2 regions of the Comamonas sp. Tr-654 genome follow, and region 2 is predicted to be linked to the other one. Evidence: predicted binding sites of a transcription regulator. Region 2 holds the regulator's gene; the other holds the start of a gene.
What was found. The regulator sigma-54, encoded in region 2, starts transcription at its own class of promoters, with help from an activator protein. The targets are predictions, from matches to a motif close to TGGCANGNAANCTGCTTT.

Region 1: nirB (nitrite reductase large subunit NirB) is a predicted target of sigma-54. The motif match lies at 12,744-12,761, and genes of this name have one in related genera.

Annotation. Positions count from the first base shown of each region.
Region 1 covers NZ_VWWQ01000003.1:656,481-672,008, forward strand. The annotation lists gene F3J24_RS12715 (YeiH family protein) at 241-1,329, shown strand; gene F3J24_RS12720 (MarR family winged helix-turn-helix transcriptional regulator) at 1,510-2,001, shown strand; gene F3J24_RS12725 (FUSC family protein) at 1,998-3,992, shown strand; gene F3J24_RS12730 (NAD-dependent succinate-semialdehyde dehydrogenase) at 4,180-5,622, opposite strand; gene cobA (uroporphyrinogen-III C-methyltransferase) at 5,769-6,593, opposite strand; gene F3J24_RS12740 (nitrate reductase) at 6,630-9,491, opposite strand; gene F3J24_RS25160 (hypothetical protein) at 9,488-9,616, opposite strand; gene nirD (nitrite reductase small subunit NirD) at 9,696-10,094, opposite strand; gene nirB (nitrite reductase large subunit NirB) at 10,118-12,598, opposite strand; gene F3J24_RS12760 (ABC transporter ATP-binding protein) at 12,889-13,701, opposite strand; gene ntrB (nitrate ABC transporter permease) at 13,811-14,803, opposite strand; gene F3J24_RS12770 (CmpA/NrtA family ABC transporter substrate-binding protein) at 14,831-15,528, opposite strand, start outside.
Region 2 covers NZ_VWWQ01000002.1:10,092-25,619, forward strand. The annotation lists gene F3J24_RS05685 (TonB-dependent siderophore receptor) at 1-1,418, opposite strand, end outside; gene F3J24_RS05690 (FecR domain-containing protein) at 1,592-2,566, opposite strand; gene F3J24_RS05695 (sigma-70 family RNA polymerase sigma factor) at 2,563-3,126, opposite strand; gene argS (arginine--tRNA ligase) at 3,304-5,013, shown strand; gene F3J24_RS05705 (SPOR domain-containing protein) at 5,111-5,815, shown strand; gene F3J24_RS05710 (thiol:disulfide interchange protein DsbA/DsbL) at 5,971-6,621, shown strand; gene lptA (lipopolysaccharide transport periplasmic protein LptA) at 6,752-7,408, shown strand; gene lptB (LPS export ABC transporter ATP-binding protein) at 7,405-8,187, shown strand; gene F3J24_RS05725 (RNA polymerase factor sigma-54) at 8,333-9,934, shown strand; gene F3J24_RS24910 (hypothetical protein) at 10,017-11,309, opposite strand; gene F3J24_RS05735 (hypothetical protein) at 11,335-11,904, opposite strand; gene F3J24_RS05740 (aspartyl/asparaginyl beta-hydroxylase domain-containing protein) at 12,414-13,340, opposite strand; gene F3J24_RS05745 (DUF711 family protein) at 13,475-14,707, opposite strand; gene F3J24_RS05750 (tRNA-binding protein) at 14,765-15,103, opposite strand; gene F3J24_RS05755 (class I SAM-dependent RNA methyltransferase) at 15,283-15,528, shown strand, end outside.

The sequences.
Region 1 (15,528 bases), on a different contig from region 2:
CAACAGGCTCGCTCGCCAGCAGCGCCTGCCTGCCCGCAGAAAACCGGCCATCCGGCCATTCCACCGCTGGCTCATCCAGCCAATGATTGAGTCGAATTGCAGGCGCCAGAAAGCTCAATCTACCTGTTTTATAGGTTGATCTTACAAAAACTATTAGTTATACAAATATAACCAAGAAATCTAAAGTGACCTCCATGCCGGCAATCAGACCTGTTGTCTTGCCTGCTGCGAAAGGTCACGATGAACACTACAACACTGAAAAACTCCGCACCCTCGCAAGGCTGGATGCACAAGACCGGCGGGATGATTCCCGGCCTGCTGCTAGCAGGTGCCATCGCTGCCGTGGCCACCTGGGCCGCACAGTTTCCGGCCATCAAGAACAACGGCCTGAGCGCGCTGACGCTGGCCATCATCATCGGTCTGCTGATCGGCAACACCATCTATCCGGCCATCGCCAGCCAGTGTGCCAGCGGCATCGCTTTCACCAAGGCCCGCCTGCTGCGCACCGGCATCGTGCTCTATGGTCTGCGCCTGACCTTCCAGGACATCGGTCAGGTCGGCATGGCCGGCGTGGTAATCGATGCGCTGGTGCTGTCCAGCACCTTTTTGCTGGCGCAGTGGATAGGCCAGAAGCTGCTGGGCATGGACAAGCGCACCACCATGCTGGTGGGGGCCGGCGCCTCCATCTGCGGCGCTGCCGCCGTGCTGGCCACCGAACCCGTGGTCAAGGGCCGCGCGGAGGACGTGGCAGTGGCCGTGGCCACCGTGGTGGTGTTCGGCACCATCGGCACCTTTCTCTACCCGGCGCTGTTCCACTGGAATGCCGAGTACGGCTGGATAGACACCAGCATGCAGCAATACGGCGTTTTCGTCGGCTCCACCGTACATGAGGTGGCCCAGGTCGTGGCCGCCGGCGAAGCCATCGGCAGCCAGGCCGCCGATACGGCCGTGATCGCCAAGATGGTGCGCGTGATGATGCTGGCGCCCTTCCTGCTGGTGCTGTCCATGTGGCTGACACGCAGCGAACGAGCCCTGGGCATGAACGACGGCCAGCCCGGCAACCGGATCACCATTCCCTGGTTTGCCGTGGGCTTCGTGGCCATGGCCGGCGTCAACTCCCTGGGCGTACTGCCCAAGGAAGCGGTCAGCGTCGGCATTCAGCTTGACAACGCACTGCTGGCCCTGGCCATGGCCGCCCTGGGACTGACCACTCATATCCGCGCCGTGCGTGCTGCCGGCACCAAGCCGCTGATTCTGGCCCTGGCGCTGTTCGTCTGGCTGCTGGTCGCCGGTCTGGTATTGAACCTCTGGATTCCTACACTTTTTTGATAGCTGCTATCGCCTGACTGGATTAGAACTAAAACATTTACAGGTCTGAAACCCTTTGAAAGAGAGCGCTTGTCGCTCTCTTTTTTTATGCCGCACAACATCAAGGGAATACCCTATATATCAATGCAGACTCAATTAGTTTGAATTGCAAATTAATTGAACAAGCATCAAAATTCGGCCATGTCTTTTGCCGATGCTCCCTCCCGCGACCGCCTGGGCTTTCTCATGGTCACCCTGACCCGCCAATGGCGGCGTTTTGTCGAAGAACAGCTGGCCGCCAGCGGCCTGACCGATGCCACCTGGACGCCGCTGCTGCATCTGCGCGCCTGGGGTGACGGCGTGACGCAAAAGGAGCTGGCCGAGCGCGTGGGCCTGGACGGCTCCAGCCTGGTGCGCCTGCTGGACATTCTCGAAGGCAAGGGCTGGGTGGAGCGCCGCGCCGATGCGGCCGACCGCCGCAGCAAGCGCATCTTCCTCACTGCCGAAGGCCATGGCGCCGTGGACCATGTCCGCGCCACCATGCTCGAGGCAGAACTCAGTCTGCTGCAGGACCTTGAGGACTCCGAAGTCGAGGCCATGCTGGACGGCGTCAACAAGATTCGCGCCCGTATCGAGCAGATGCACGAGCAGCGCTCAGCCCAGGCCCACCCCGACACAGAGGAGCGCGCATGAGCGTGGCTGCCTACGACCGCCTGCTGGAGAGCGCCACGCGATGGGGCTTTGACAGCGCTCGCCTGCGCCAGCATCTGCGCACGGCCTTTGCAGCCTGTATTGCCGTGTTCGCGGCCTGGGCCCTGGGGCTGGAACATCCGCAATGGGCGGGCATGACAGTCTGGGCCGCCTCCCAGCCGCTGCGCGGCCAGCTGCTGGAGAAAAGCTTTTTCCGTACCACGGGCACGCTGGTCGGCACGGCCGCCGGCGTGGTGCTGGTACTGGTGGCCAATGGCGATCTGCTGTGGCTGGTCACGGGGCTGGCGGTGTGGATTGGTATCTGCGCGGGCCTGGGCAATCTGCAGCGCAGCTTTGCCTCCTACGGCACTATGCTGGCCGGCTATTCGGCCTCCATGGTGGCCCTGCTGGACAACGGCAACCCCGCCCATGTCTACGCGCTGGGCTGGGATCGCCTGTTCACCGCGTTGACCGGCGTGGCCGCCGCCCTCGTCGTGGGCTGGCTGTTCACGCCCGTGGGCGCCGAAATCCCCGGTGACGGCAGGGTACGACGACTCTGCGCCCGCCTGCTGCGCGACATCGCCGATGCGGCACAGGCCACGGCCAGCGGCCATAGCGCCCTCAGCCCCAGGGACCTGGCCGAGCGGCTGGCCGTGATGGCCGCCATCGAGGAAGGGCTGGATCCGCATGCCGCCGGCTCGCAGCGCTCGCGCCGCGCCGTGCGGGCGCTGCGCCGCCTCATCAACACCCAGATCTCGGCCCTGCTCTGGCTACGCGACAGCACGGGCAAGACCCTGACCCCCGCCTTCACGGCCGAGCAGGCCCGGATCATGACGACCGCGCTGGAGCAGGCCGCCAAGCTGCTGGAAACCCAGCCTGCACCGCTGGCCGCCATCGACGCCATCGCCACGGCCCGCAGTGCCGCTTCTGGCTGGGGCCATGCAGAGGAAATCCTGGGCAATATCGGCCTGGCCCTGCAGGCCCATTTTGTGGCCGCCAGCGACCTGAGACTGCCGGCCCACCATCGCGCACGCCAGTTGCCCGTGGTCCTGCACAGCGACTGGGTGGGCGCGCGCCGGGCCATGCTGCGGGCCTTCAGCGCCATCTTTCTGGTCGGCCTGGTCTGGGTGATCACAGGCTGGCATGGCGGCGCCTACATGCTGCTGGGCCTGTCGGTGATGATCACCGTGTTCTCCTCGTTCGAGAACCCGGTCTTCACCATGCGCTTTGTGATTCTGGGCCAGGCCATGGGTGCCGGCGTGGCGCTGGCCTGCCAGTGGTTTGCCTGGCCATTTGCCAACAGCCAGCTGCAGATGGTGCTGATGATGCTGCCCTTCATCTTTATTGGCGCCCTGCTGCTCAGCCACCGCCGCACCACGCTGTACGGGTTCGACTGCAATATGGTGATCCTGCTGGCGCTGTCGCCGCACTTCCCCTACCAGCTCGATGTGGGCCACTCGCTGTCCATGGCGTTTGCCATCGTCACCGGCCCGCTGGCCGGCTGGGCGGCCTATCGCTTCATCCTGCCCGTCACCGCGCAAGGCAGGCTCAACGGCCTGCGTGCCATGATGGTTCACGAGCTGCAGGACATGGCTTCCGCCCCGGTGCACGCCCGCGACGTGCGCGTGTGGCGCGCCCGCCTCTACCACCGCCTGCTGCGCCTGGTGCGCGCCTGCGAAAAAGTCAGCGCACCCGCCGTGCAGGACGCAGCCGACTGCGGTCTGGCCGCGCTGCGGGTGGGCAAGGCCGTGCTGATCCTGCACCAGTTGCAGGCGGATTTACTCCTGTCCGAAAGCACCTTGCGCGGTGTGCGCAGCGCGCTGCAGAGACTGCAGCAATTGCCCAGCGCTCCCGCCGGGGCCGTGCCACTGCTGCAAGGCCTGGCCCGGCGCATACAGCAACGCCAGCCCGAGCAGGCGCTGCAGCTGCGACTGGCCGCCCAGGACATTGAAGCGCATCAGCAGTTTTTTGCCAGTACCGCCAAGATCGCCTGAGCACCATCGCCCATGAAAAAAGCCGCTGCAAACACAGCGGCTTTTTGCTTCTCAGAGCGAAACCTCAAAGCAAGCATGTCCCATCTCGGAAACGCCAAGCAAGAGCCCGGCCTGCCGCGCCGCCTCGCGGCGATGGCGTCGCGCGCAGCGCATAGAGAAAGGGAGAAGGCGCAAAGCGCCTCAGGGGTTACACACAGCTGATCGCCACGGCCTTGGCCACCAGATAGGCTTCCAGCGCCTCCGGGCCGCCCTCGGAGCCGTATCCCGAATCCTTGATGCCGCCAAAGGGCAGCTCGGCCGATGGCAGAGCAGGCTGGTTGATCCACAGCATGCCGGCTTCCACATCCTGCGACAGCAGGTGCGTCGTCTTCAGCGAACGCGTAAAGGCATAGGCGGCCAGGCCATAGGACAAGCGATTGGCCTCCTGAATGGCATCCTCGATCTTGTCGAAGCCGCGAATCGCCGCCACAGGGCCGAAAGGCTCCTGGTTGAAGATATCGGCCGTCAGAGGCACGTCGGCCAGCACCGTGGGCGCAAAGAAGTTGCCGGCAGAGCCAAAGGATGCGCCGCCCGTCATCAGCTTGGCGCCACTTTGCTCGGCGTTCTGGATCAGCTGGGTCAGCGCGGTCACGCGACGCGGATTGGCCAGCGGGCCCATCTGCGTGCCCTGCTCCAGGCCGTTGCCGACCTTCAATGCCTCGGCATGGGCCACCATGGCGCGTGTGAACTCCTCGCGCACGCTGTTGTGCACCAGAAAGCGCGTGGGCGAGATGCAGACCTGGCCCGCGTTGCGGAACTTGGCTGCGCCGGCGGCCTTGACGGCCAGTTGCACGTCGGCATCCTCGGCCACGATCACGGGGGCATGACCGCCGAGTTCCATGGTGGAACGCTTCATGTGCTGGCCGGCCAGAGCTGCCAGCTGCTTGCCCACGGCCGTGGAGCCCGTGAAGGTCACCTTGCGGATCACGGGGTGGGCAATCAGATATTCGGAAATCTGTGCGGGGTTGCCATAGACCAGGCCCACTACACCGGCAGGAATGCCGGCATCGACAAAGCACTTGAGCAGGGCGGCAGGGGAGGCCGGAGTCTCCTCGGGTGCCTTGACCAGGAAGGAGCAGCCCGAAGCCAGGGCCGCGCCGATCTTGCGCACGATCTGGTTGACGGGGAAGTTCCAGGGCGTGAAGGCGGCGACCGGGCCAACGGGGTCCTTGATCACCAGCTGCTGCTGCTCGGGGCGACGCGAAGGCACGATGCGGCCATAGACACGTAGAGCTTCGTCGGCAAACCATTCGATGATGCCGGCGCCGGCAATGATTTCCACCTTGGCTTCGGCCAGCGGCTTACCTTGCTCCTGCGTCAGCAGCGCGGCGATCTCGTCGGCACGCTCCTTGAGCAGGGCTGCGGCACGGCGCATGATGGCGCCGCGCTCATGGGCAGACACCTTGCGCCAGACCTGAAAGCCCTTGTCGGCCGCCGCCAGTGCGCGGTCCAGGTCGGCGATATCGGCATGGGCCACACGGCCAATCACCTCGCCGCTTGCCGGGTTGCGCACATCAATTTTCTTGCCGCTGGCAGCGTCCTGCCACTGACCGTCGATCAAAAGCTGGGTATCGGGATATGCAGTGCTCATCGCATGACTCATAGGTGTCGGCCGCCGCTATCCCCCCTGCAGACTGACGAGGCCGGGTGTGACAAATGTTCAGGGGTTACCGGACAAATTCTAGTCATGCGGGCTCGGCACTCAGACAAAAGGGAGACAGCTGTCAGCAATCGGCCTTAAGCACCCACGGCACGGCGAAGCTGCACCTGCTCCAGCAGGCCGTCAAGGCCGGCTTCCGACGATGCGGCAAGACCGACGACGTTGCCCACCACGAACACGCAGGGACTACCCAGTCCGCTGCATGCCAGCGCCTGCGTCATCTGCCCCAGATCGGTCAGTATCTGCTGCTGTGCGGGCAGGCTGGCGTTCTGGACCATGGCCACGGGAGTCGTGGCCGGCAGTCCGCCAGCCAGCAGCTGCTGCTGGATGATGCCGGCGGTGGCAACGCCCATGTAGATCACCAGCGTCAGCCCCAGCATGCGGGCCGTGCCGGCCAGCAGCTGCCAGTCATGGCCGGCGCTGCCCGGCTTGGCATGGCCGGTGATGAACACCACACCATGGGCATGGTCTCGATGCGTCAGCGGTACGCCCAGACTGGTGGCGGCCGCCAGCCCGGCGGTGATGCCGTTGACCACTTCCACGGCGATTCCGGCTGCACGCAGATGCTCGACCTCCTCGCCACCCCGGCCGAAGATAAAAGGGTCGCCGCCCTTGAGGCGCACCACCAGCTCACCCTGGCGGGCCGCCATGATCATGAGCTTTTCGATGAATTCCTGCGAGGTGCTTTCGCGCCCGCCGCGCTTGCCCACATGAACGATGCGGGCGTTTGCGCTGGCAAGCTTGACGATGTCGGCAGACACCAGGTCGTCGGCCAGCAGCAGCGTGGCGGACTGGATCAGCCTCAGCGCCTTGAGCGTGAGCAGCTCCGGATCGCCGGGACCGGCACCGACCAGATAGCAGCGGCCCGCGGGCGGCAGGGAAGTGGCATGGCTGTTTGTCATGGCTGGCCTTTCATATGCATTGCCGGACATCGACATCTAGGCGGCAACCGGCAGGCTTGCCGACTGCGGCGCAGGCGTCGCCTGTACCAGTTGTTTGATTCTGGGAATACAGGAGCCGCAGCGCGTGCCGCACCCCAGGGAAGACTTGAGCTGCGCGAGCCGCTCGTCGGCGGAGCCCTGGCACACGGCCAGTGCCGAGCTGATGCCGGCCTCATCCACATTCATGCAGGCACAGATCTGTGGCGACCGGGCCGGCATGGCGGCGGGCGGCCTGGCCCCCGAGGACAGCAGCAGGCGCCCATAGCTTTGCACCGATTGCTCGTCGCGCAGTACCGGCCCCAGCCAGCGACCGGCGCTGGCGTCGCCGCAGAGCAAAAAAGCATCAAGCCTGGGCTCCTCGGTCTGCCGGCCAATCGCCATGGCCCGGCTGCATTGGCGACGTGCGTCGGCATAGCGCATGGCCTGCGGGCCATTGAGCTGCAGCAGGCTGTGCAGCCGCGCCAACACCTCGGCACCGGGCTGCGCATAGGCTGCCGCGCGAAACTGCACGCCGGTGCGGCCCTGATCCGCTTGCTCCAGCGGCACGGCGCGCCCGAACAGCACACAGCTGGCAAAGTCGAACTCGGCCATCAACTCGGTCAAAGCCTGGCGAACCGACTGCACCTGCTGCTCATCAAGCCAGGCCATGCCCAGACAGGTCCAGGGCAGCTCGGCCTTGAGCAGCTTCACGGCCACATGCTTGAGCTCGGGCTGCTTGGAGCGCGGGCAGCGCTCGGGCGTGGTCAGGGCGTTGACGCCCGCAAGCCGCTGCCCCTTGGAGCCCATGCCGCTCAGGTACATGCTGCCCCAGTGCATGGGCAGATAGAGCTGTGCGGGCTGCAAGCCCGGGTCAGCCTGAACGGGCAACACGATGGCGCCATAGCGGTTGGAGACATGGACCAGATCGCCGTCCTGCAGTTGCATGCGCTGCATGTCCTGGGGACTGACTTGCAGCTGCGGTTCGCTGACATGGGCAAACAGGCGCCCCAGCTGGCCGGTGCGCGTCATGCCATGCCATTGATCGCGCAGGCGACCGGTGTTGAGACTGAACGGGTGCCGCGCATCGCGCGGCACGGCCGGCTCCTGCCAGGCCTGGACATCAAAGCGTGCGCGCCCGTCCGTCGTCGCAAACACCGCATCGCCATACAGACGCTGCCGGCCCTGGCTGGCTCCTTGAGGCATGGGCCATTGCTGGGGTCCCTTGACCTCCAGCACCGCCCAGCTCAGACCCGTGATATCCAGATCGCGCCCGCGTGTGGATTCGCGATGCTCGTTCCAGACAGCTTCGGCACCCGCGTCGGCATTCGCGGTGTCATAGGGAAACAAGCTTGGCAGCGAGGGCCGCAGATGCCCCTCCAGGCGCCGCGCCAGCTGCACACCTATCTGCCAGTCATGGCGTGCAGCCCCCGGCGCGACCATGGCAGCGCGCACCCGAGAGATGCGCCGCTCGCTGTTCGTGACGGTGCCCAGCTTCTCGCCCCAGGTGGAGGCTGGCAGCAACCAGTCGGCATAGGCCGTGGTCTCGGTCGTGGCAAAAGCCTCCTGCACCACCACCAGTTCGGCACGCTCCAGCGCCCTGCGCACCATGGCTTGTTCGGGCATGCTCTGCGCGGGATTGGTACAGGCAATCCACAGGGCCTTGATCTGGCCGTCGGCAGCTGCCTCGAACATCTCCAGCGCGGACTTTCCGGGCTGCTGCGGAATCGACTCCACGCCCCATAGCTGCGCCACTTCGGCCCTGTGCTCTGCGTTGGAAAGATCACGATGCGCGCTCAGCAGATTGGAGAGTCCGCCCACCTCGCGCCCGCCCATGGCATTGGGCTGGCCCGTCAGCGACAGCGGGCCTGCGCCTGGCTTGCCGATCTGGCCGGTGGCCAGATGCAGATTGATCAACGCCGCATTGTTGGCCGTGCCACTGCGGCTCTGGTTCAGGCCCTGGCAGTACAGGCTGAGCGTGGGACGACGCGCTTCCGCCGGCTCCTCGGCACCGCCCAGCGCCATCCAGCGCGCCGCCCGGTACAGGTCCGCCACGGGCAGGCCGCAGATGGCAGCGACCTTCTCGGGCGTGGCTTCGCGCACCAGTTCCTTGAGCGCTGCAAAGCCGCTGGTGTGCTGCGCGATGAAGGCGCTGTCCGTCCACCCCTCCCACAGCATGATGTGCAGCAGACCGTGAAACAGCATCACATCGCTGCCCGGCTGAAGCGGCAGATAAAGATCGGCCAGCTCTGCGGTCTCGGTACGGCGCGGATCGGCAACGATGATCCTGAGTTGCGGATTGCGTGCCCTGGCCTCTTCCACACGCCTGAACAGAATGGGATGCGCCCAGGCCATATTGCTGCCCGTGATGAACATGCAGCCGGCCAGATCTATGTCCTCATAGCAGGCCGGCGGCGCATCGGCGCCCAGCGTGGCCTTGTAGCCGGCCACGGCGCTGCTCATGCACAGGCGCGAATTGGTGTCGAGATTGTTGGTGCCCAGCAGACCTTTGACCAGCTTGTTGAAGACGTAGTAGTCCTCGGTCAGCAACTGGCCACTGAGATAGAAGCCCAGTGCGTCGGGACCATGGGCTGCATGAATCTGGGCGATGCGCCCGGCCAGTTCGCCCAGTGCCAGATCCCAGTTGACCGCCTGCGTTACGGCTGTACGCTCCAGCCTGCGCATGGGCTGCAGCAAACGGGCCTGCTGGGCATAGGCGGGCGCGGCCGTCAAATGCAGGGTGCTGCCCTTGGTGCACAGACGACCCAAGTTGGCAGGATGCTCTGGATCGCCACGCACACCGGTAATCTGCAGACCATCGGACTCGATGACCACGCCGCAGCCGACACCGCAATAGGGACAGGTGGACTTGGTTACTTTCATGGTGTCACCAGAGAAAGGCAGCGGCGTTCATGTTCACCGCTACGCGGGCCGCCGCAACGCGGACCGCCGAAGGCGAGTCCGCAGCCGACACCGCAATAGGGACACGTGGATCGGATCTCATGCATGGCAGACTTTCAGTGAAATCACGCTGTAGCGCTTTCTGAATAAGCGCATGCAGCTATTCATTTCATATCAACAGAGACACTAGGCCGTGGCGCAGCCGGATTTGCCCGCGCAATGCGCAGGCCCGGCATGCGGGCGGGTCTGCTCCAGTGCGCGGCTGGCCAGCTCGTCGGCGCGCAGCTGCACCTCGCCGTCCTGTACACGCACGCTGAAGTAAGGCGTGCAGCCCTCGTCGGGCGCCGCCGCCTCGCCGCTGCTCAGTGCAATCGTCCAGTTATGCAGCGGGCAGGCCACGCTGCGTCCGAACACAATGCCCTGCGACAGCGGGCCGCCTTTGTGCGGGCAGCGGTCCAGCAGCGCAAACACCTCGTCGTCGGCATTGCGGAACACGGCCACATCCAGGCCTTGTGCACGCGCTACGCGGCGTGCTCCCAGCACGGGGATGTCATCGATCGTGCAGATAGAAATCCATTCGCTCATTTCTGGCTCCTCGGTGCTTGTGATCAGACGCTGGCGCTTTCGGTTTGCGCAGCCATCAATGGCTGGAACTGCCGCGTATCCACGGATGCCTTGTCGGCTTCGAACCAGGGGTCGGGCTCGCCGTCCAGTGCAAACTGCAGCTGCTCCCACAGCGCCTTGCGGCCCTCGGCATCGTCGAGAATGCGTCGCTTGACATAGTCCAGACCCACGCGATTGATGTAGTGCACCGTGCGCTCCAGATACCAGCCTTCCAGGCGGTACAGCTGCATGAAGGCGCCCGTGTACTCCATCACCTCTTCGGCGGTCTTGAGCTTGGTGAAGAAATGCGCGACCTCGGTCTTGATGCCGCCGTTGCCGCCCACATACATCTCCCAGCCCGAGTCCACACCGATGATTCCCACATCCTTGATGCCGGACTCCGCGCAGTTGCGCGGGCAGCCACTGACCGCGAACTTCACCTTGTGCGGTGCGTACATGCGCCACATGGCGCGCTCCAGGTCCTTGCCCATCTGGGTGCTGTCCTGCGTGCCCATGCGGCACCATTCGCTGCCCACACAGGTCTTGACCGTGCGCAGGGCCTTGGCATAGGCATGACCGCAGGGCATGCCTATATCGTTCCAGACGGCCTGCAGATCCTCCTTTTTCACGCCCAGCAGATCGATGCGCTGACCGCCCGTGACCTTCACGGTGGGGATCTGGTACTTGTCCACCACATCGGCAATGCGGCGCAGCTCGGAGGCCGTGGTCTCGCCGCCCCACATCCGCGGAATCACGCTGTAGGTTCCGTCCTTCTGGATATTGGCGTGGCTGCGTTCGTTGATGAAGCGGCTTTGCGGGTCGTCCCTGGCTTCCTTGGGCCAGGTGCTGATCAGGTAGTAATTGACGGCCGGGCGGCAGGAGGCACAGCCATTGGGCGTGCGCCACTCCATGAAGCGGAACACCGCATCGGTACTCAGCAGCTTGTGCTCGCGGATCGCATCGCGCACGGCCTGGTGCCCGTGGTCGGTGCAGCCGCACATGGCCTTGGTCTTGGGGGCGGCCGAGTAGTCACCGCCGGCCGTGAACATGATGATCTGCTCCACCAGCCCGGTGCAGGAGCCGCAGCTGGCACTGGCCTTGGTGTGCTTGCGCACATCGTCGAGTGTGAACAGGCCCTTGTCCTTGATGACCTTGCAGATCGCACCCTTGGTCACGCCGTTGCAGCCGCAGACCTCGTCGCCGTCGGCCATGGCCGCGGCCTTGCTCTGCCCCTGGTGGCCGGTATCGCCGAGATTGGATTCGCCGAACATCAGCTTGTCCCGGATATCGGCCACGCTGCGGCCCTCGCGCAGCAGCTTGAAGTACCAGCTGCCGTCCACCGTGTCGCCATACAGGCAGGCACCGACCAGTTTGTCGTCCTTGATGACCAGCTTTTTGTAGACCCCCGCGTAGGGGTCGCTCATGAGAATGTCCTCGGTATCGCCGCCGCCCTGGAAATCGCCTGCAGAGAACAGATCGATGCCCGTGACCTTGAGCTTGGTCGAGGTCAGCGAACCCAGATAGCGGCCGATACCGAACTCCGCAAGATGGTTGGCCAGCACCTTGCCCTGCTCGAACAGGGGCGCCACCAGTCCGTAGGCAATGCCACGGTGCGCCGCACATTCGCCCACGGCATAGATGCGCGGGTCGGTCACGGTCTGCAGCGTGTCGCTGACCACGATGCCGCGGTTCACATGCAGATGCATGGACTCGGCCAGTTCGGTGCTGGGGCGAATGCCCACGGCCATCACCACCAGTTCGGCCGGGATCTCGCTGCCATCCTTGAAACGCACGGCGCGCACGCGGCCACTGCGCCCGGCGTCTTCGTCGCCGAGCAGCTCCTGCGTCTGCGCCTGCATGCAGAACTGCATGCCGCGCTCGGCCAGCGATTTCTGCAGCATGCGGCCCGCCTGGTCGTCGAGCTGGCGCTCCATCAGCCAGTCGCCGACATGCACCACGGTGACCTGCATGCCGCGCTTCATGAGGCCGTTGGCCGCTTCCAGTCCCAGCAGGCCACCGCCGATCACCACTGCATGCTTGAGTGTCTTGGCCGCTTCGATCATGGCCTCGGTGTCGGCAATGTCGCGGTAGGCCAGCACGCCCTCCAGGTCCTTGCCGGGGATGGGCAGGATGAAGGGCTTGGAGCCCGTCGCCATGATCAGTCGGTCGTACTCGGCGCTGGCGGTCTCACCCTGGGCATTGACCGCATGCACGGTGCGCCGGGCCCGGTCAACGGCCGTCACGGTATAGCCGGCGTGCAACAGGATATGGTGGTCCTGGTACCAGGACCAGTCGTTGAGCACGATATCGCCGAGCGTCTGCTCGCCGGCCAGCACGGGCGAGAGCAGGATGCGGTTGTAGTTGGGATGCGGCTCGGCGCCGAAGACCGTGATGTCGTACAGATCGGGGGCGATGGCCAGCAGCTCTTCCAGCGCGCGCACGCCTGCCATTCCGTTACCAATCATGACCAGTTTGGATTTTTTCATCTGAGTCCCCGTGGGCATCTGCAAAGCCAAAAAAAAGACGTCTGCGCGCTTCATGACTTGCATGAACGCGTAGACGTCTTTGTCTGTGGGTTCTGGTCCAGCCTTGCACCATCCCCCGGTGACCCACCTTGGCCACGCTGAACAACATGCAATTGCTGTGCCAGCTTTTCTCAGCCTGAAGAGGCTATTCCATCCCGCGGCATGCACTGCTTTTGTGCATGGCCGCTTTATTGCTGTGCAAAACAAACATGGCGCACCAAGGCGCCATGCAGCTTGAAATCAAAAAAGGCTCAGGCCGCCTTCTCCACATGGCCCTGGCGCGTGTAGAGAAAGTCGATCACCGCCTTGCGGTAGCTTTGGTACTGCGCATCCTCGGCCAGTTCCACCCGGCTGCGCGGGCGTGGCAGCGCCACATGCAGCACCTCGCCAATCGTGGCCGCAGGCCCGTTGGTCATCATCACGATCTTGTCGGACAGCAGCACGGCCTCGTCCACATCGTGCGTGACCATGACCACAGTGCTCTGGGTGCGTGCCACGATCTCCAGCAACTCGTCCTGCAGCTTGGCACGCGTCAGGGCGTCGAGAGCGCCGAAGGGCTCGTCCATGAGCAGCACCTGGGGCTCCATGGACAGGGCGCGGGCAATGCCCACGCGCTGCTTCATGCCGCCCGAGATCTCTCCGGGGCGCTTTTGCGCCGCATGGCTGAGCCCAACCATGGCCAGCGCCGCATCGGTGCGCTGCGCCAGCTGTGCCTTGCTTTCGCGCTTGCCGAAGACGCGCTCCACGGCCAGATGCACATTGCCCCAGCAGGTCAGCCATGGCAGCAGCGAATGATTCTGGAAGACCACCGCACGCTCGGGGCCGGGGCCCTTGATTTCCTTGTTGGCGCACAGCAATGCACCGCCCGTGGGAATGGTCAGGCCCGCAATCAGATTGAGCAGTGTCGACTTGCCGCAGCCCGAGTGCCCGATGAGGCTGACGAACTCGCCTTTGGCAATGTTCAGATTGATGTCGCGCAGTGCGGGAAACAGTCCCTTGGCAGTCTTGAAGGTCTGCTCCACCCCGTGGATCTCGATGTACTTGGTGCTGAGAGAGGTATGCATGAGGTACTCCTTGCTTTTTTCCGAGGCCACCGTAACGCCGGCTTTGCCGGGCCACCGGTGGTGCCCCCTTGAGGGGGTGACGAGCCCGAGGGCGCGGCTCAGGGGTGGGTTAAGTCTTGACCTCTTCAAACGTAAAGGCCGAGGCCAGCTTGACCAGGGCCCACTCCAGCACCAGGCCCACGATGCCGATCACGAAGATGGCGATGATGATGTTCTTGACATTGAGGTTGTTCCACTCGTCCCAGACCCAGAAACCTATGCCCACGCCGCCCGTCAGCATCTCGGCGGCCACGATCACCAACCAGGCAGTGCCCACGGCCAGGCGCACGCCGGTCAGCATATAGGGCAGCACCGCAGGAAACAGAATGGTGGTGGCGATCTTCCACTCCGACAGATTCAGGACGCGCGCCACATTCATATAGTCCTGGGGCACACGCTGCACGCCCACTGCGGTGTTGATGACCATGGGCCAGATCGAGCAGATGAAGATGGTCCAGATGGCTGCCGGATTGGCGCCCTTGAACACCAGCAGGCCTATCGGCAGCCAGGCCAGCGGCGACACCGGACGCAGCAGACTGATCAAGGGGTTGAACATGAGCGACAGAAAGCTGAAGCGCCCGATCACGAAACCCAAGGGGATGCCGACCAGCGCCGCCAGACCGAAACCCAGGGCCACGCGCTGCAGCGAGGACAGCACGTTCCAGCCCACGCCCTGGTCATTGGGTCCGTTGCGGTAGAAGGGATCGCTGAACACCTGCAGAGCCTGTTCCCAGGTCTCGGCCGGGGTAGGAATGCTCTTGCCGGTGGTGCTGGAGACCAGCGACCACAGGCCGACCAGCAGCGCCAGCCCCAGCAGCGGCGGCAATACCTGGCCAGCAAACGCTTCCGCGTGCCGGCGCCAGCGGCTGGGCGGTGCCGAGATCACCGCCGGGGATGCCTTGACGACAGCAGTATCTTTTTTCACTTCAGCCCTTGAAATATCTGCGTTACCAACTGCCTTTTCTGCAGTTTCCAGCTGTGCATCGTTGGCGGCCAGAGCGGCCAGTTTGGGGTCATGCGGGGGATCGAGTTCCAGCGGCGAATGAAGTGCGGCACTGACCATGATGTCTCTCCGTTAGGTGGGGCGGCCTCAGGCCTTGATCTTGAAACCGTCAGCGTATTGGGCCGGGTTCTTGCCATCCCAGACCACGCCGTCGATCAGCTTGCTGCTGCGCAGCACATCCTTGGGCACACTGACCTTGAGCTGGCTGGCCGCCTGCTGGTAAAGGTCGATGCGGTTGATCTGCTTGGCCACGGCCAGATAGTCGGGATGGGCCTTGAGCAGGCCCCAGCGCTTGTGCTGGGTGAGGAACCACATGCCGTCCGACAGATAGGGGAAGTTCACGGCCCCGTCGTTGAAGAACTTCATGTGGTTGGGGTCGTCCCAGGTCTTGCCCAGGCCATTCTGGTAGCGCCCCAGAATGCGCTGGTTAATGGCGTCCACGCTGGTATTGATATAGGACTTCTGGGCCACGGTCTCGGCCATCTTCGTCTTGTTCTGCAGGCTGGAGTCGATCCAGCGGCCGGCTTCGAGAATCGCCATCATCACGGCGCGGCAGGTGTTGGGATTCTTCTGTGCGAACTCACCCGTGGTTCCCAGCACCTTCTCGGGATGGTCCTTCCAGATGTCCTGTGTGGTGTTTGCCGTAATGCCTATGCCGTCCATGATGGCGCGATGGTTCCAGGGTTCGCCCACACAGAAGCCATCCATATTGCCCACACGCATATTGGCCACCATCTGGGGCGGCGGCACGGTGATCAGCTTGGCCTCGGACAAGGGGTTGATGC
Region 2 (15,528 bases):
TGGTTGTAGCTGGCGCCCAGCACCAGCTCGTGCTGGCGGCCGAAAGCCGTGAATTCGCCGGTCAGGTTGGCATCGATGCCCGAGGCTTTCTGGCTGGCATCGGTGATATTGGCCACGGTGCCGCCCAGGCCGGTGGCCGGGTTGACGGCGCGCTGTGAGGAGGCGTACTTGAGATAGACATCTTCCTGCACCTGGATGGCCGAAACCTTGGCGCGCCAATGATCGTTGAACTGGTGCGTCAGGTCGGCGTAGAGGGTTCGGGTGCTGTTGTCCTGGCGGTTCCAGTTGGCGCCCAGGTAGGTGGAGCGCGGCAGGGCGATGTCGCGCCCGTCGCTGTAGCGTGGCAGGCCCGAGATGAAGGGCCTGCCCTTGAAGGATTCGTAGCTGGCGCCGATGCTGACCTGGGTCTGGGGCGATAGGTCGTACTCCAGCGTGCCGTACAGCGTGTTGTTGCGGCGGTTGACGTAGTCGATGAAGGAATGCTCATCCTCCACGTCCAGCACGGCCCGGCCGCGCAGCGTGCCTTCGGCATTCAGCGCGCGGCTGCCATCGACCTGGGCCGCATAGCGGTCCCAGGAGCCGGCCTTGGCCGTGACGCTGACGCCGCCCTCTTTCAGCGGGCGCTTGCGTGCCAGGTTGACGGCACCGCTGGGATCGCCGCCGCCCTGCAGCAGCCCAGCCGAGCCGCGCAGAATCTCGGCACGGTCATAGATGGCGGTGCTGCCGCCGTAATTGCTGGAACGCCCGTACAGGCGCTGCACATTGACCCCGTCGTACTGGAGGGTGGCGATGTCGAAGCCGCGCGAGTAGATGTATTTGCCGCCCTGCGGGCTTTGCAGCAAGGTGATGCCCGTGGTGCTGGCCAGGGCGTCGTAGACCGAGGTGGCGTTCTGCTCGTCCATGAGCTGGCGCGTGACCACGCTGATGGACTGCGGAATGTCCTTCATGGCCTGTTCGCCCTTGCCTATGGTGACGGCGCGGCTGGTGTAGGAGCCCGTCTGTTCCGTGGTGGCATGGCGTTCTGCCTGCGCGGTCACGCGCACTTCTGCCAGGGTCGCGCCACTGCCTTGCTGTGGCTCGGCGGCGGATGCCGGTCTGCCGGCTGGCGCTGCACGCAGACTCCAGTTGCCGCTGGCGGTGTGCACCAGCTCCAGCCCGCTGCCGGCCAGGGCGGCGCGCGCGGCCTGCTCCGCGGTGTAGCTGCCGTGCAGGGCAGGGGCCGTGTGGCCGCGCACCAGCTCGGCATCCAGGCTGAGTTGCTGGCCGTTATCGGCTGCGATGCGTGCCAGGGTGCTGCCCAGGGGCTGGGCCGGCATATCGTAGTGGCGTTGTGCGGTCGGGGATGGGGTCTGGGCCTGGGCACTCATGGCGCAGGCCAGGGCCAGGGCGCTCAGGTGCAGGGAACGGTGGTGCAGCATGCATTGCTTTCGACAAGAGAAACAGGGTGCTCGATCAGGAGCTGTCCATGGCTTGTCGAGCCGCGGAGAAAAAGTGTTCAATTTTTTGCAAGCGGTAACGAGGCAACCGCTGTCTCGAAGGTTTGCTGCCGTTTGAGCGGCTTCACCATCGGGCGATGCGGTTCAGGCTGGCACTACTCGATCATCACCAGTGCACCACCGGAGTAGCTGCGCAGCCGGATGGGCAGGGTCTCGGCGAGTGCCGCCAGGGCGCGGTCGGTGTCCTCCAGTGAATAGGTGCCGTAGACCTGAAGCGCGGCTGCATGCGCCGAGACCCGAATCCATCCGCGACGATAGGCGCGCAGTGCCTGCACGACCTCGCCCAGCGGCAGGTCATGTGCTTCCAGCATGCCCTGCTGCCAGGCCGCCATACTGTTGGGCGCGCTGGCATCGGCCCAGATGCCCTGGGTGTCGAAGCGGGCGCTATGCCCTTCGGCTAGCACTTGCTGCTCACCGCCTGCGGTCGTGATGAGCACGCTGTGCTCCAGCATGCCGACGCTGCTGAACTGCGGATTCAGGCGCACGCTGAAACGCGTGCCTAGGGCGCGTATCTGTCCATGCATGGTTTGCACCACAAAAGCGGGTCCGCCCGGTGCCTGAGGCGCAGCCAGGGCCACCAGCGCCCCCTGGCGCAGAATGACGCGGCGCTGGCCTGCGTCGAATGCCAGATCGGCGGCCGAGCGTGCATCCAGTATCACCGTGCTGCCATCGGGCAGGGTGAATTCACGGCGCTGTCCGGTGTCGGTGCGCAGGCTGGCGCTCCATTGGGCAAGCGGGGTTTGGCGGTCCAGCAGCCAGCCGCAGCCGGCCGTTATGCCGCCCAGGGCAAGGGCACCGCGCAGGATCTTGCGCCGCCGACGCGTGCCGGCCTCGGCGCGGGCCAGGGTCTGACCCAGCAGCTGGCCCATGTGCTCGGTGCCCGAGCTGCGCAAGGGCTGCAGCAGATTCTGCAGCGGTGCTTGCAGCTGCTGCCAGGCCGCCCTGTGGGCGGGGGCGGCTTCCAGCCACTGTTCAAAGCCCCGGTGTTGCTCCTGGCTCATCTGGCCCGAATGCAGGCAGACCAGCCACTCGATGGCGGCCTCGGTGGCCGGATTGAGCGACGGGTTCATACCTGGCCTGCCCTGGCCGGTGCCAGACCGGCCTGCTGATGAAGCTGGGCGATCGCGATGCGGCGAAATGCTTCGGTCATATGGCGGCGCACGGTGCTGTGCGAGATGTCCAGCTGCTCGGCAATGGCGTGATAAGTCAGGCCATCGAGCTGGCTCAGCAAAAAGGTCTGGCGGGCCTTGAGGCTCAGGCCGTCGAGCGCATGGGCAATCGTGTCCAGCGTCTCCAGTAGCAGCGCCCGCTCCTCGGGTGAGGGGGCCAGCTCCGGAGGGCTCTCGCTCAAGGCCTGCAGATAGGCCTGCTCCAGCTCACGCCGCCGCCACAGCGTGAACAGCAGGCGCTTGGCGATCGTGGTCAGAAATGCGCGCGGTTCATCGATGGGCACCGGGTTGGGCGCTGCGACCACGCGCAAGAAGGTCTCGGAAGCCACATCCTGTGCCTCTGCCGTATTGCGCAGCCTGGCCTTCAGTCTTGACAGCAACCAGGCGTGATGGCCGGTAAACAGCTGTTGCGCCTGCTGCATGGGGTCGAGAGAGGGGCGGGGCGTGGGCATGGGCCGCATTCTAGTTTTAAATGAGAATGATTGCCATTTGATTGACCACTTGGTGTTGCTGGCAGGGCATGGGCAGACAGGAGATGCGGATCTGGGCTCGGTGCTCAGGCGCGTGAACCGGCCCTGGAACAAGGGTGTGGCGCCAGCGATTCGGCAGGACTTGAATCCGGCACGTAAAATCCCGCGATGCTCTCCGTCAAACAGGAATTGCTCGCAGCCCTGGCTGCTGAGCTCGAAACACTCTCGCCCGGCGCCGGCGCACGCGCTGCGTTTGAAAACCCCAAAGTGGCAGCCCATGGCGACTTCGCCTGCACGGCGGCCATGCAGCTGGCCAAGCCTCTGAAGGCCAACCCCCGGGCCCTGGGCGAGCAGCTCAAGACCGCACTGGAGGCTACTGCCGCCTTCCAGCAATGGGTGGATGCGATTGAAATTGCAGGCCCGGGATTTCTCAATATCCGCCTCAAGCCTGCTGCCAAGCAGGAGGTGGTGCGCGAGGTGCTGGCGCAGGCCGGGAAGTTCGGCTACCAGGCTGATCGCGGCGAGAACATCCTCGTCGAGTTCGTTTCCGCCAACCCCACCGGCCCTCTGCATGTGGGCCATGGCCGCCAGGCAGCGATCGGCGATGCGATCAGCAATCTGTATTCCACCCAGGGCTGGAAAGTTCACCGCGAGTTCTATTACAACGACGCGGGCGTGCAGATCGACACCCTGACCAAGAGCACCCAGCTGCGTGCCAAGGGTTTCAAGCCCGGTGACGAATGCTGGCCCACCGACAGTGACAACCCGCTGGCCAAGAATTTCTACAACGGCGACTACATTGCCGACATCGCCAAGGCCTTCCTGAACAAGGAAACCATCAAGGCTGATGACCGCGAGTTCACTGCCAATGGCGATGTCGAGGATTACGACAATATTCGCCAGTTCGCCGTGGCCTACCTGCGCAACGAACAGGACAAGGACCTGCAGGCGTTCAACCTGAAGTTCGACGAGTACTACCTGGAGTCCAGCCTCTATGAAAACGGTCATGTCGAGGCAACGGTCAACCGCCTGATCGCCAACGGCAAGACCTATGAGCAGGACGGCGCGCTGTGGCTCAGGTCCACCGACTACGGCGACGACAAAGACCGCGTGATGCGCAAGACCGACGGCGGCTACACCTACTTTGTCCCCGATGTGGCCTATCACATCCAGAAGTTCAAGCGCGGCTTCACCAAGGTGGTGAACATTCAGGGCACGGACCACCATGGCACTATCGCCCGCGTGCGCGCCGGCCTGCAGGCTGCCGATGTGGGCATCCCTGAGGGCTACCCCGACTACGTGCTGCACACCATGGTGCGCGTGGTGCGCAACGGCGAAGAGGTCAAGATCAGCAAGCGCGCCGGCTCGTACGTCACGCTGCGCGATCTGATCGAGTGGACCAGCAAGGACGCCGTGCGTTTCTTCCTGCTCTCGCGCAAGCCCGACACCGAGTACACCTTCGACGTGGATCTGGCCGTGGCCCAGAACAACGACAACCCCGTGTACTACGTGCAGTACGCCCATGCGCGTATCCAGTCCGTTCTGCGTGCCTGGCAGGAAGCCGGCGGTGCCGGCCTGGCGGCACTCAAGGATGTGGATCTGTCCGCGCTGGAAGGCCCGCAGGCCCAGGCCCTGATGCTGCTGCTGGCCAAGTACCCCGAAATGCTGACCGCTGCTGCCGAAGGCAACGCGCCGCACGACGTGACCTTCTACCTGCGCGATCTGGCCTCCAGCTATCACAGCTACTACGATGCCGAGCGCATTCTGGTGGACGACGAAAAGGTCAAGCTTGCACGTCTGGCCCTGGTCGCCGCCACGGCCCAGGTATTGCACAATGGTCTGGCTGTGCTGGGCGTGAGCGCGCCCGAGCGCATGTAATCCCGGTTTTCTGCCTATCGCTCCCTGCGGGTTGTAACGCGCGGGGCGATGGATCTGAGAACGGAACAATCGAAGCAGAAAGCGTTAAGCGACTGATATGAAGAACCAGCAACGCGGTGGAACCATCCTGGGGCTTATCTTTGGCATGGTCATCGGTCTGGCTGCGGCACTGGCCGTGGCCATCTATGTGACCAAGGTACCGGTGCCCTTCCTCAACAAGGGTGGCAACAACACTCAGCGCGATGCGGCTGAGGCCGAGCGCAACAAGAACTGGGACCCCAACGCACCGTTGCAAAGCCGCCAGCCCGCACCGGCGCCGGTGACACCGCCCGTCCCGCCCAGCGATGTGACGGTGACACCGCCCACGCCTGCTGTGCAGCCCACCGCAACCGGCGGAGTCACCACCCCGCCGGCACCCGCCACGCCGGACAAGACGGCCAAGCCCGGATCGGGCGATCCGCTGGGTGATCTGGTCAAGGAGCGCTCTGCGGCCGCCGACAAGGCCGAAAAGGCGCGCGCCGACAAGGAAAAGGCTGCGGCCCAGGCGGCATCGTCCTCGGACTCTGCATTCAACTACTTCGTGCAGGCCGGCGCTTTCCGCGGCCAGAGCGAAGCGGAAGCGCAGCGTGCCAAGCTGGCCATGCTGGGCTGGGAGTCGCGTATCAGCGAGCGTGAGCAAAACGGAATCACCGTTTTCCGTGTGCGCGTGGGACCGTTCAGCAAGCGTGACGACGCCGAGCAGCTCAAGGGCAAGCTCGACGGCGCGGGCGTGGACTCGACCCTGGTGCGCGCGGCGCGATAATCGGCCTTGCGAGGCGTTGTGCAGCCTCTCTCTGTGGTGCCCTCAGGCTGCGGCCCGAGGCGTCCCAGGCAGAGGGTGCGAGATTTAGGACTTTGCTGAACTTTTTGGGGCCGCTGGGCTCTGATACTGCAGACCTGATACAGGAGTTTGTTTAGATGAAACGTCGCGAATTCTCTCTGGCTGCCTCGGCAGCTGCCGCCGGTGCCCTGACTCTGGGCACCTCCTCCAGCTGGGCCCAGGGCGCCGCGCCCAAGGAAGGCAAGGACTACATCAAGCTGGGCAAGCCCGCCAGCGTGAGCGCGCCGGCCGGCAAGGTCGAGGTGATCGAGTTCTTCTGGTACAGCTGCCCGCATTGCAATGCCTTCGAGCCCCAGTTCGAAGCCTGGGCCAAGACCCAGCCCGCCGATGTGGTGGTGCGTCAGGTGCCCGTGGCCTTCAATGCCTCTTTCGTGCCCCAGCAAAAGCTGTACTACGCACTGGAAGGCATGAACCTGCTGCCCCAGCTGAACGCCAAGGTGTTCCGTACCATTCACGTGGACCGCAACCCGCTCAAGAACGACGACGCCATCTTTGACTGGATCGGCAAGCAGGGCGTGGATCTGGCCAAGTTCAAGGAAGTCTACAACTCCTTCACCGTGGCCAACCAGGTGCGCAAGGCCACCCAGCTGCAAAACGAGTATGACGTGGAAGGCGTGCCCGCCATGGGTGTGGCCGGCCGCTATTACACGGACGGCACCAAGGCTGGCAATATGGACAATGTGCTGCGCGTGGTCAATGCACTGATCGCCTCCAGCCGCAAGGCCTGACGCCAGGTTTCAGACGCCAACGACGTTTGATGCCCCGCAAGCCCGCCGTAGCGCGGGCTTTTTTGTGGGTGGTTTTTACGCAAGTTGCAAAAAGGGAATGACTACAATGGATGCAAGAAACGTGCCTTCCATGAAAAAAACACTCCTACCTCTCGCGCTGGCCTGCGCCCTGGCAGCAGCGACCGGCATTGCCCATGCCGAAAAGGCCGACAGCGCCAAGCCCATGAATATCGAGGCGGATGCGCTGCGTCACGACGAGCTGCAGCAGACCAGCGTCTTCACCGGCAATGTGGTGATGACCAAGGGTTCCATCGTGCTGCGCGGCGCCCAGCTTGATGTGCGTCAGGATGCCGAGGGCTATCAGTACGGGGTGATCAAGGCCGAGCCCGGCAAGCGCGCCTTCTTCCGCCAGAAGCGCGACACCGTGGCCGGTCAGCCCGAAGAGTTCATCGAAGGCGAAGGCGAAGTCATCGAATACGACGGCAAGGCCGATATCGTCAAGTTCATCCGCCGTGGCGAGATGCGCCGCTACCGTGGCGGCCAGCTCAGCGACCAGGTCACGGGCTCCATCATCGTCTACAACAACATCACCGACGTCTATACCGTCGATGGCCAGAAGACCAGCGGCGGCCTGCCTAGCTCCTCCGTGGGCCAGGGCGGTCGCGTGCGCGCCATCATGGCGCCCAAGGACGGTACGCCGGGCGCACAGCCCAAGCCCGCCACTCCTGCCACCCAATTGCGCCCGAGCATGACGCTGGGCGGCGAGAAAGCCGACGAGAAGAAATGAGTGAGCCGACCTTCTCCAGCAGCCGCAGCGGCGAGTCCGACAGCCGCCTGGAGGCCAAGCATCTGGCCAAGTCCTATGGCAGCCGCAAGGTGGTCAAGGATGTGTCGCTGTCCGTGCAAAAAGGCGAGGTGGTCGGTCTGCTCGGCCCCAACGGTGCGGGCAAGACCACATCGTTCTACATGATCGTGGGCCTGGTGCGTAGCGACGGCGGCGAGATCTTCATCGACGGCCAGCCGGTGGGCGGCATGCCGATTCACCAGCGCTCGCGCCTGGGCCTGTCCTATCTGCCCCAGGAAGCCTCCATCTTCCGCAAGCTCAGCGTGGAAGACAATGTGCGCGCCGTGCTGGAGCTGCAAAAGGACGAGCAAGGCAAGGCGCTGACGCAGGGCGAGATCGAAAAGCGCCTCACGGGCTTGCTGCAGGAGCTGCGCGTCGAGCATCTGCGCCAGTCGCCGGCGCTGGCGCTGTCCGGCGGTGAACGTCGGCGCGTGGAAATCGCGCGTGCCCTGGCCACGCAGCCGCGCTTCATCCTGCTTGACGAGCCGTTTGCCGGTATCGATCCGATTGCGGTGATCGAGATCCAGCGCATCATCGGCTTTCTCAAGGAGCGCGGCATCGGTGTGCTGATTACCGACCATAACGTGCGCGAGACGCTGGGCATCTGCGACCACGCCTTCATCATCAGCGACGGCCATGTGCTGGCCGAAGGCACGCCCGAGGAGATCGTGGAGAACGCCGATGTGCGCCGCGTCTATCTGGGCGAACATTTCAGAATGTGATGACCCCCACGCTCCCTCACTTTGTGTGGTCGCCGCCTGCAGAAGGGGCCCTGACCGGCTGCGCCGCGGTCTGCCTTGGGGCAGCCCTGCGGCAAACCCACTGCACTGTGCGCGTTTGCAATGATTGTCTGGGAGCCGCGCCTCGATGAAGCCAGGTCTCTCGCTACGCGTTTCGCAGCATTTATCGCTGACGCCGCAGCTGCAGCAATCCATCCAGCTGCTGCAACTCTCCACTCTGGAGCTGGCGCAGGAAGTCGAGCAGATGCTGGTCGACAACCCCTTTCTGGAGCGTGCGGGCGATGAGGCCGAAACTGCGGGAGATGCTCCTGTAGATGTAGCTGCTAGCGCCAATGAATACAGCACTTCAGATGGTATTCATGCTGAAAAAGAAGCATCGCAAGCGCAATTAGCTACTGAAACCGTAGCGGAAACACCGAGCCCTGAAACTCCAGAAACGCTGAACTGGGAGGCCGACGGCATGGACGGCCAGGACGGGGAGTGGGGCGGCGAATCCAGCAGCGAGTGGGAGACGCCCTCGGCCAGCAGCTCCACGCGCAACCGCGATGGCGATGATGAAACCGATGCCATCGATCTGGCGCGCGAGCACCAGAGCCTGACCGACTTTCTCCATCGCCAGGCCTTAAGCCTGCATCTGGGTGCGGCAGACACGGCGGCGCTGCGCTTTCTCATCGAGTCGCTCAGCGACGACGGTTATCTCGAGGATTCCCTGCAGGAGCTGGCGCAGAGCCTGGCCGGCGACGATCTGGAGGAGCGCGAGGAGCTGGAGCAGCACTTTGCCATTGCGCTGAAGCTGCTGCAAAGCCTGGAGCCGGTGGGCGTGGGCGCGCGTGATCTGGCCGAGTGCCTGCAACTGCAGCTGCGCGATCTGATCCGCACGGCCGAGGACGAGGGTACGACCGAGGCGCATATGAGCCGGCTGCTGCTGGCACAGGCCATCTGTTCCCAGCCCATGGACTTGCTGGCGCGGCGCGATCTGCGCAAGCTCACCAGCCTGTGCGGCGCGCGCGAGGAACAGCTGCGCGAGGCCATGGCCCTGATCGCCAGGCTGGAGCCGCGTCCGGGTCGGCGCTTTGTCGACGTGGAGCGCCATATCGTGGTGCCCGATGTCATCGTGCGTCCGGTGCGGGCCGGCTCGGGCCGGTCGGACTTTTCCGTGCAGCTCAACCCCGAGGTCATGCCGCGTCTACGCGTGCACGACATCTATGCCGGCGTGCTGCGTCGCCACAAGAACAGCGACGGTCATGCGGCGCTGCAGCAGCAGCTGCAGGAGGCGCGCTGGTTCATCAAGAACATCCAGCAGCGCTTCGACACCATCTTGCGTGTTTCCGAAGCCATCGTGGAGCGGCAGAAGAACTTCTTTGTGCATGGCGAGCTGGCCATGCGCCCGCTGGTGCTGCGCGATATCGCAGACACGCTGGGCCTGCACGAGTCCACTATCAGCCGCGTGACCACGGCCAAGTACATGGCCACGCCCCAGGGTACTTTCGAGCTCAAGTATTTCTTCGGTTCGGGCCTGGGCACGGAAACCGGTGGCAGTGCCTCCAGCACGGCCGTGCGTGCGCTGATCAAGCAGTTTGTCGATGCCGAAGATGCGAGAAAGCCGCTGTCGGACGCCAAGCTGGCCGACATGCTCAAGGAGCAGGGCATTGAGTGTGCGCGCCGTACTGTCGCCAAATACCGCGAGCAGCTCAAGATACCGACGACCACGCTGCGCAAGGCGCTGTAGCGAATCGCCGCGCGGCTCGGAGCGAAAAAAGGCAAGCGGCCTGATGAAGACCGCTTGCCTTGGGCTGGATGAGCGTCGTCGCTTATGGGGCCAGCGTTGCGGAGTACTTGCCGTTCTGGGCGTTCTTGCTCACCACGACATTGAACATGGCATAGACCGGGTTGTCGCCTGTGGCCGCGCCCAGGGTGACAGACTTGGTGCCCAGCACGCCGTCATCCCAGGATGCAACCTGTACCGTGGCGACTCTGCCGGCGGCTCTGGCGTAGTTGGCGATGGCGACCCGATAGGTGCCTTCCTGCAGTCTTGCTGAATCGCAGGATGCATAGTAGTGCTCAGGTCCGTAGGCGACGGTGTTGTCCACATCGAGATAGCCGCTGGCGCCGCGCATGTAGCGGTAGTAGACATGCGAGCCTCCGGGCTCATAGGTGTGCAGATCGACGTCACCGCTGCCGTCCCAGGTCAGCGTGGTGGTGAAAAAGCCGGATGTCGCTCGCGCCGGCGGGGCCACGAGTGTGGACAGTGCAGTCGTGATGTGGCTCTTCACGCGGTTGGAGATCTCCAGGCCGGGGTTGATGTAAATCTCGAGCAGACCGTGGCCGAGCAGGTCTTTTCCACCATTGATACCGGCAGGACGCTGCTGATAGGCGGGAATGCTGTCCGTGATGTCGGCCACGGTGCCTACGGCGCGCAGACCATTGATGACCAGATCCTTGTCAGCGAGAGTGTGCTCGCCGTTGAGCGTGGGTGAGGCCGGCGCAATATGCACTACCTTCACCGAGCCTACGGCGGCCTTGGGCGCAGCATAGGCATAGGCTGCGTTCGCGAACAGATTGCCCTGGGAGTGGGCGACCAAGAGAATCTTCTTGCCTTCGAGAATCCAGTTGTCGATGCGTGATTGATGCTCCATATAGTTGGCAAGCGTCGGCGGATTGCCCAGCATGGCCGTGAGATAGCGAATGGTTGCCGCGTTGCGCCAGTCGTTGAATCCATTGAGCAACTCTGCGGCCGCCGGCACGGAGTTGGTGATGTTGTCCCACCATGAACCGCCTCCATTCAGGGCTTCGAAGAAGAGCTCCAGGCGGCCTGCCAGCAAACCATCTTGCTCTTGCAGGCGCTGCTCGAAGGTCTCGACAAAATCTTCGAAGCCGTTTGAATAGTTGTACAGGGTTTCATACTTGATCTGATCGCCGCCGGGGGCGCTCTGACCGTGAATGCCTATAAGGACCCCCAAGGCCTGCGCAGCCTGTAGTTTCGTGGTTTGAACACCGTTCAGGAAGGCGAATTCAATACCGGTTTCCCGGCATAGATTCGTATCGGGATTGATGACTTGCGCGCCACCGGTAAGCGGAGCGCTGATGAATACGAGCGACAGCAATAAGCATGTGCATTGTTTGAAAAACTTATTCACAGGTATCTCCCTCTGGCCAAGCGGAGGACGTTCCATCGAGCGCCTTGTTGTATTTGAGATAGGCCAAGAGTCTGTCTTTGGTATTGGCCGTCATTGACTCCAGTTCTTGCCCGACTCTTGCCGGCTGCTTGGAACCTTCCGCTCCATTAAATTTTGAGAATATGCAACTGATTCCGCGAGAAATATCGCGATCAACGGCCTTAACTGCGTTGATGTCCTCGGTGTCGACGAGCAAGGCCTTTTGAAGGGCTTTTGCGGTTTGCAGCACGGCGGCAAGCTGGGCTCCGGTGTACTCGGCTGTCAAAATAGATTCAATATCGTCGCGAACACCGCTGGTATTGCTGTCGGGGCCGCTGATATCAGGGCCACGTTCCAACTTGGGAATCTCTCCGGACGACTCAAGTGCCGCGATTTTTTCAGCAGGAGTTTGAGTGACGCCAGGGCCTGGCGGAGTGCCACCGCCGCCTCCTCCGCCGCCACTGCTGTTACCGTCGCCACCGCCGCAGGCAACGATTGATCCCACGAGGGATGCAATCAATACCATTTTTATGGTTTTTAGCATTGCCACTCTCCTTGACGGATAGTTAATGGCTTTCGCGATTGAAAATGCATAAATTTCACTCCCTGCTGTTGTTTAATAAAAGGCCAATTCCTGTGATTTTTAACAGGTGAAGAAATTTTATCGACCTCCTTTTGAGTAAAATCTCTTATTAAGGGTAAACCCCATTATTGAAATAAGAGAGGTTTACGATTAATCAATACTCATGCCGGCTTGACAATTGTTTTCATGCTTAAAATGCTCTTTGACTGTGAGTAAAGGTTTTTAATGCCATATTTTGTAACCTGAGCTTAATTAATTTGAATTGAGGTTTCTCTAGGTAATGGCGGATATTGAGCGGCAGGCAACCGGCCAGGCATTGGGATGCTTTTGCTGTCTTTTGGACAGGAATACGCACGCTCCATAGGAGCGGAGTTTGAGACGGGATTTTTGAGAGGGTCCGCCGAGAAGGCGAAAAAAAGCCGCTGGACATGCGTCAGCGGCTTTTGGGAGGCTTTGCCTTCAGTGCAGGCCTATTGGGACGGAATCAACCACCAGATAAACCAGGCCAGCACGCCGATCATCAGTCCGAACTTGAGGATCTTGTAGAAGGTCGGATTCCAGTCGCGGAAGGCACGGCGGTACTTGCCCGCATAGAACGAGATCTTGAACAGCTTGCTGATCATGCCGCGCGGGTCGCCTTCGTTGTTGGGCGAACTGGCGGCGGCCACCACATTCTTGCCCAGCCAGTGGTTGAGCCATTGCGCAAAGCCATTGGTCATGGGGCGCTCCACATCGCAAAACAGCACGATGCGGTTGCCTTCGCTGCGGTTCTCTGCCCAGTGCATAAAGGTCTCGTCGAAGATCACGCCTTCGCCTTCACGCCAGCTATAGGGCTGGCCGTCGACCTCGATCATGCAGCGGTCGTCGTTGGGCGCCAGCACGGCCAGGTGATAGCGCAGAGAGCCTGCATAGGGGTCGCGGTGCAGGTTGAGCTTGGCGCCGGGCGGCAGCTCGGCAAACATGGCGGCCTTGACGCTGGGAATCGACTTCACCAGGGCCGTGGTCTTGGGGCACAGCTCCATGGCCGAAGGGTGGGCGTCGCCGTACCACTTGAGGTAGAAGCGCTTCCAGCCGGTCTTGAAGAAGGAGTTGAAGCCTGCGTCGTCGTTGTTGGCAGCAGCCTTGATCTGCATGTTCTTTTGCAGATTGACGGCTTCCTCGCGGATCTCGCGCCAATTGGCCTGCAGCGGCGCCAGTTCGGGAAAGGTGCTGGTGGGCAGATAGGGCGTGCGCGGCACCTTGCTGAACATCAGCATGAAGACGTTGAACGGCGCTGTGAACGTGGAGTGGTCAAACAATTGCTTGACCACCTTGTGGCGCACCTTGCCGCGCAGATGCATGTACAGCCCGCAGCCAAAGAAAAGCAGCACCAGTGCCAGAACGATAATTTTTGCCATAAGGATCAATTTTACCGGGGGCACCCCGGCTGCCACCATGGGGTTCTGTCAAACAGAACCGGGGTAGGGGAATATCAAAAGCAATAGCTGTCGGCACTTGGCTGTCAGGCGCGGCAGCCGGTCGGGATCGATATTCAGGGCAGGGCCAGCACGGCGCAGTTGCAAAGGTCAGCGCTTTCGAAGGCTGTTCTGTCGCCGGCTTTGAGCCCCGGCACGGGGAACAGTCGCACCGTCAGCGGCTTGTTGAGGCGAAAAGCCATGGTGCCCGTATCGCGCATGACGGCGGCGATCTGCTCGGCGCTGCTGTCGCCCGGTACAGGCACGGTATCGAGGCCGATGCCGCAGACGCTGCTGTAGGTCAGCAGGGCGCGGATATCGAATTCGTCATTCAGACTGGCCTGGGCCAGGCCTTGGTCCTCGGTCACGGCCAGCATCAGGCCGCTGAAGCCGATCTGCGTTACGCCGCTTACCGATTTGAAGACGCGGGTCAGCAGTGCCGAGGCTTCCACCGTACCGCTGGCTCCGAAACAGGGCACGCCCAGCAGTTGGTAGACATCGACCATGGAGGCGCAGGACTTGGATGGCGCGGCAGAGGTGTCCATGCCCGCGATATGCCAGCCCTCGGCCAGTTTCACGCCGTCGGCGCAGCGCTGGATGGCAGTCGCGTGTTCGGTCAGCGACTGGCTCAGACGGTCAAAGGCCAGCTTGAGCCAGGCTGAGTGATCGAGCTGCTGGCGCTGAGCTTGTAACGCCTGGAGGTCGGCCACCATGAGGTCTGGCGTTTCCAGACCCAGCACCAGGGCGCCGTGGTGCTGGCCGCGGTGGTAGCTGGCCGGGAAATAGGGAATGCCGGGTGCGCAGTTGAAGTTGACCGTGAAGTTGAAGTTGCCTTCGCCGCGCGGCGTGGTGCGTGCGATTTGCTGAATGGCCTGGACGCTGTGGGCCAGCAAGTCGGTCTGCAGAAAGCCATGTTCATCCAGATCGATATTCACGCAGGCGTTGCACAGGTCGCCATAGGCCGCAATCAGCTGCGGCAGCAGGGCGACTTCCTGCGCATTGCGCGCTTCGCCCACGGCAAAGCGGATGCGGCGTTTGCCGGTGTTGATGGCCTTGAGCGTTTCGGCAATGTGCCGCAGGCCGGCGAGGGCGCTGACTATGCCGCTGACGTCCAGGTATTCGCCGAACGGGTTGCTCACGATGCGGATGGACTGTACCTGGTAGCCCCGCGCTTCGATGGCATCGGCCAAGGCATCGCATTGCTGCTTGGCCTGGGTCAGGCCGGCCTGCCACTGTGCCTTATCGGCGCTCAGGTTGACAAAGGCGGTGACGGTGCGCACGCGCACCAGCGGGTTGAAGCTGATATTCATAGCAGTATCCGTAGGCAGGAGAATGGCTGGCGGCCATTTTGCATCTGAATATGCCGATCAAAGCAAGCGCGTTCCCAGCGGCACCTCCCTGTCGGGTACGCACAGGGCCACGGCTCCCGTGGCATCGTGAAAGCCGGTCACAAGACATTCGCTCATCAAGGGCCCAATCTGCTTCTTCGGAAAGTTGACCACGGCCACCACCAGCCGTCCTATCAGCTCCTCAGGCTGATAGTGAGTGATGATCTGCGCGCTGGACTTGCGCTGGCCCAGCTCGGGCCCCAGGTCTACCAGCAGCTTGTAGGCGGGTTTGCGGGCCTCGGCAAAGACCTCGGCCTGCAGCACGCGGCCCACGCGCAGCTCCACCTTCATAAAGTCGTTCCAGCTGATTTCTTCCATGTCGTCATTCCTCCTTGGCCTGGCATCATGCCTGGGGCCCTGGGTGCATCTGTAGAGCAACGCTTGTCGTGCGCGGGCATCGGAAAAGGCCTAGCGCGTATGCTTATGCCCTGTAAAGCGCACAACAGGCTCCCGTGAGCGTCCGGCGCCTGCGCCGTTGCTGGCGCGCACTGATTTCTATGAACCAACTGCATTTGTTTCTGCCCTGCGCCGCCGGCGTCGAGGGCTTTCTGGCCGACGAGGTCCACGCCATCACCGGCGCCAGCGGGCAGGATCTGCTCGTGGGCCGGGGCGGCGTCATGCTGCGCGGCATGTGGCGCGATGCCATGCTGCTCAATCTGCACAGCCGTCTGGCCCAGCGCGTGCTGATCGAGCTGTCGCACACCATGTACCGCAGCGAGAACGATCTGTACCGTGCCGCCAGC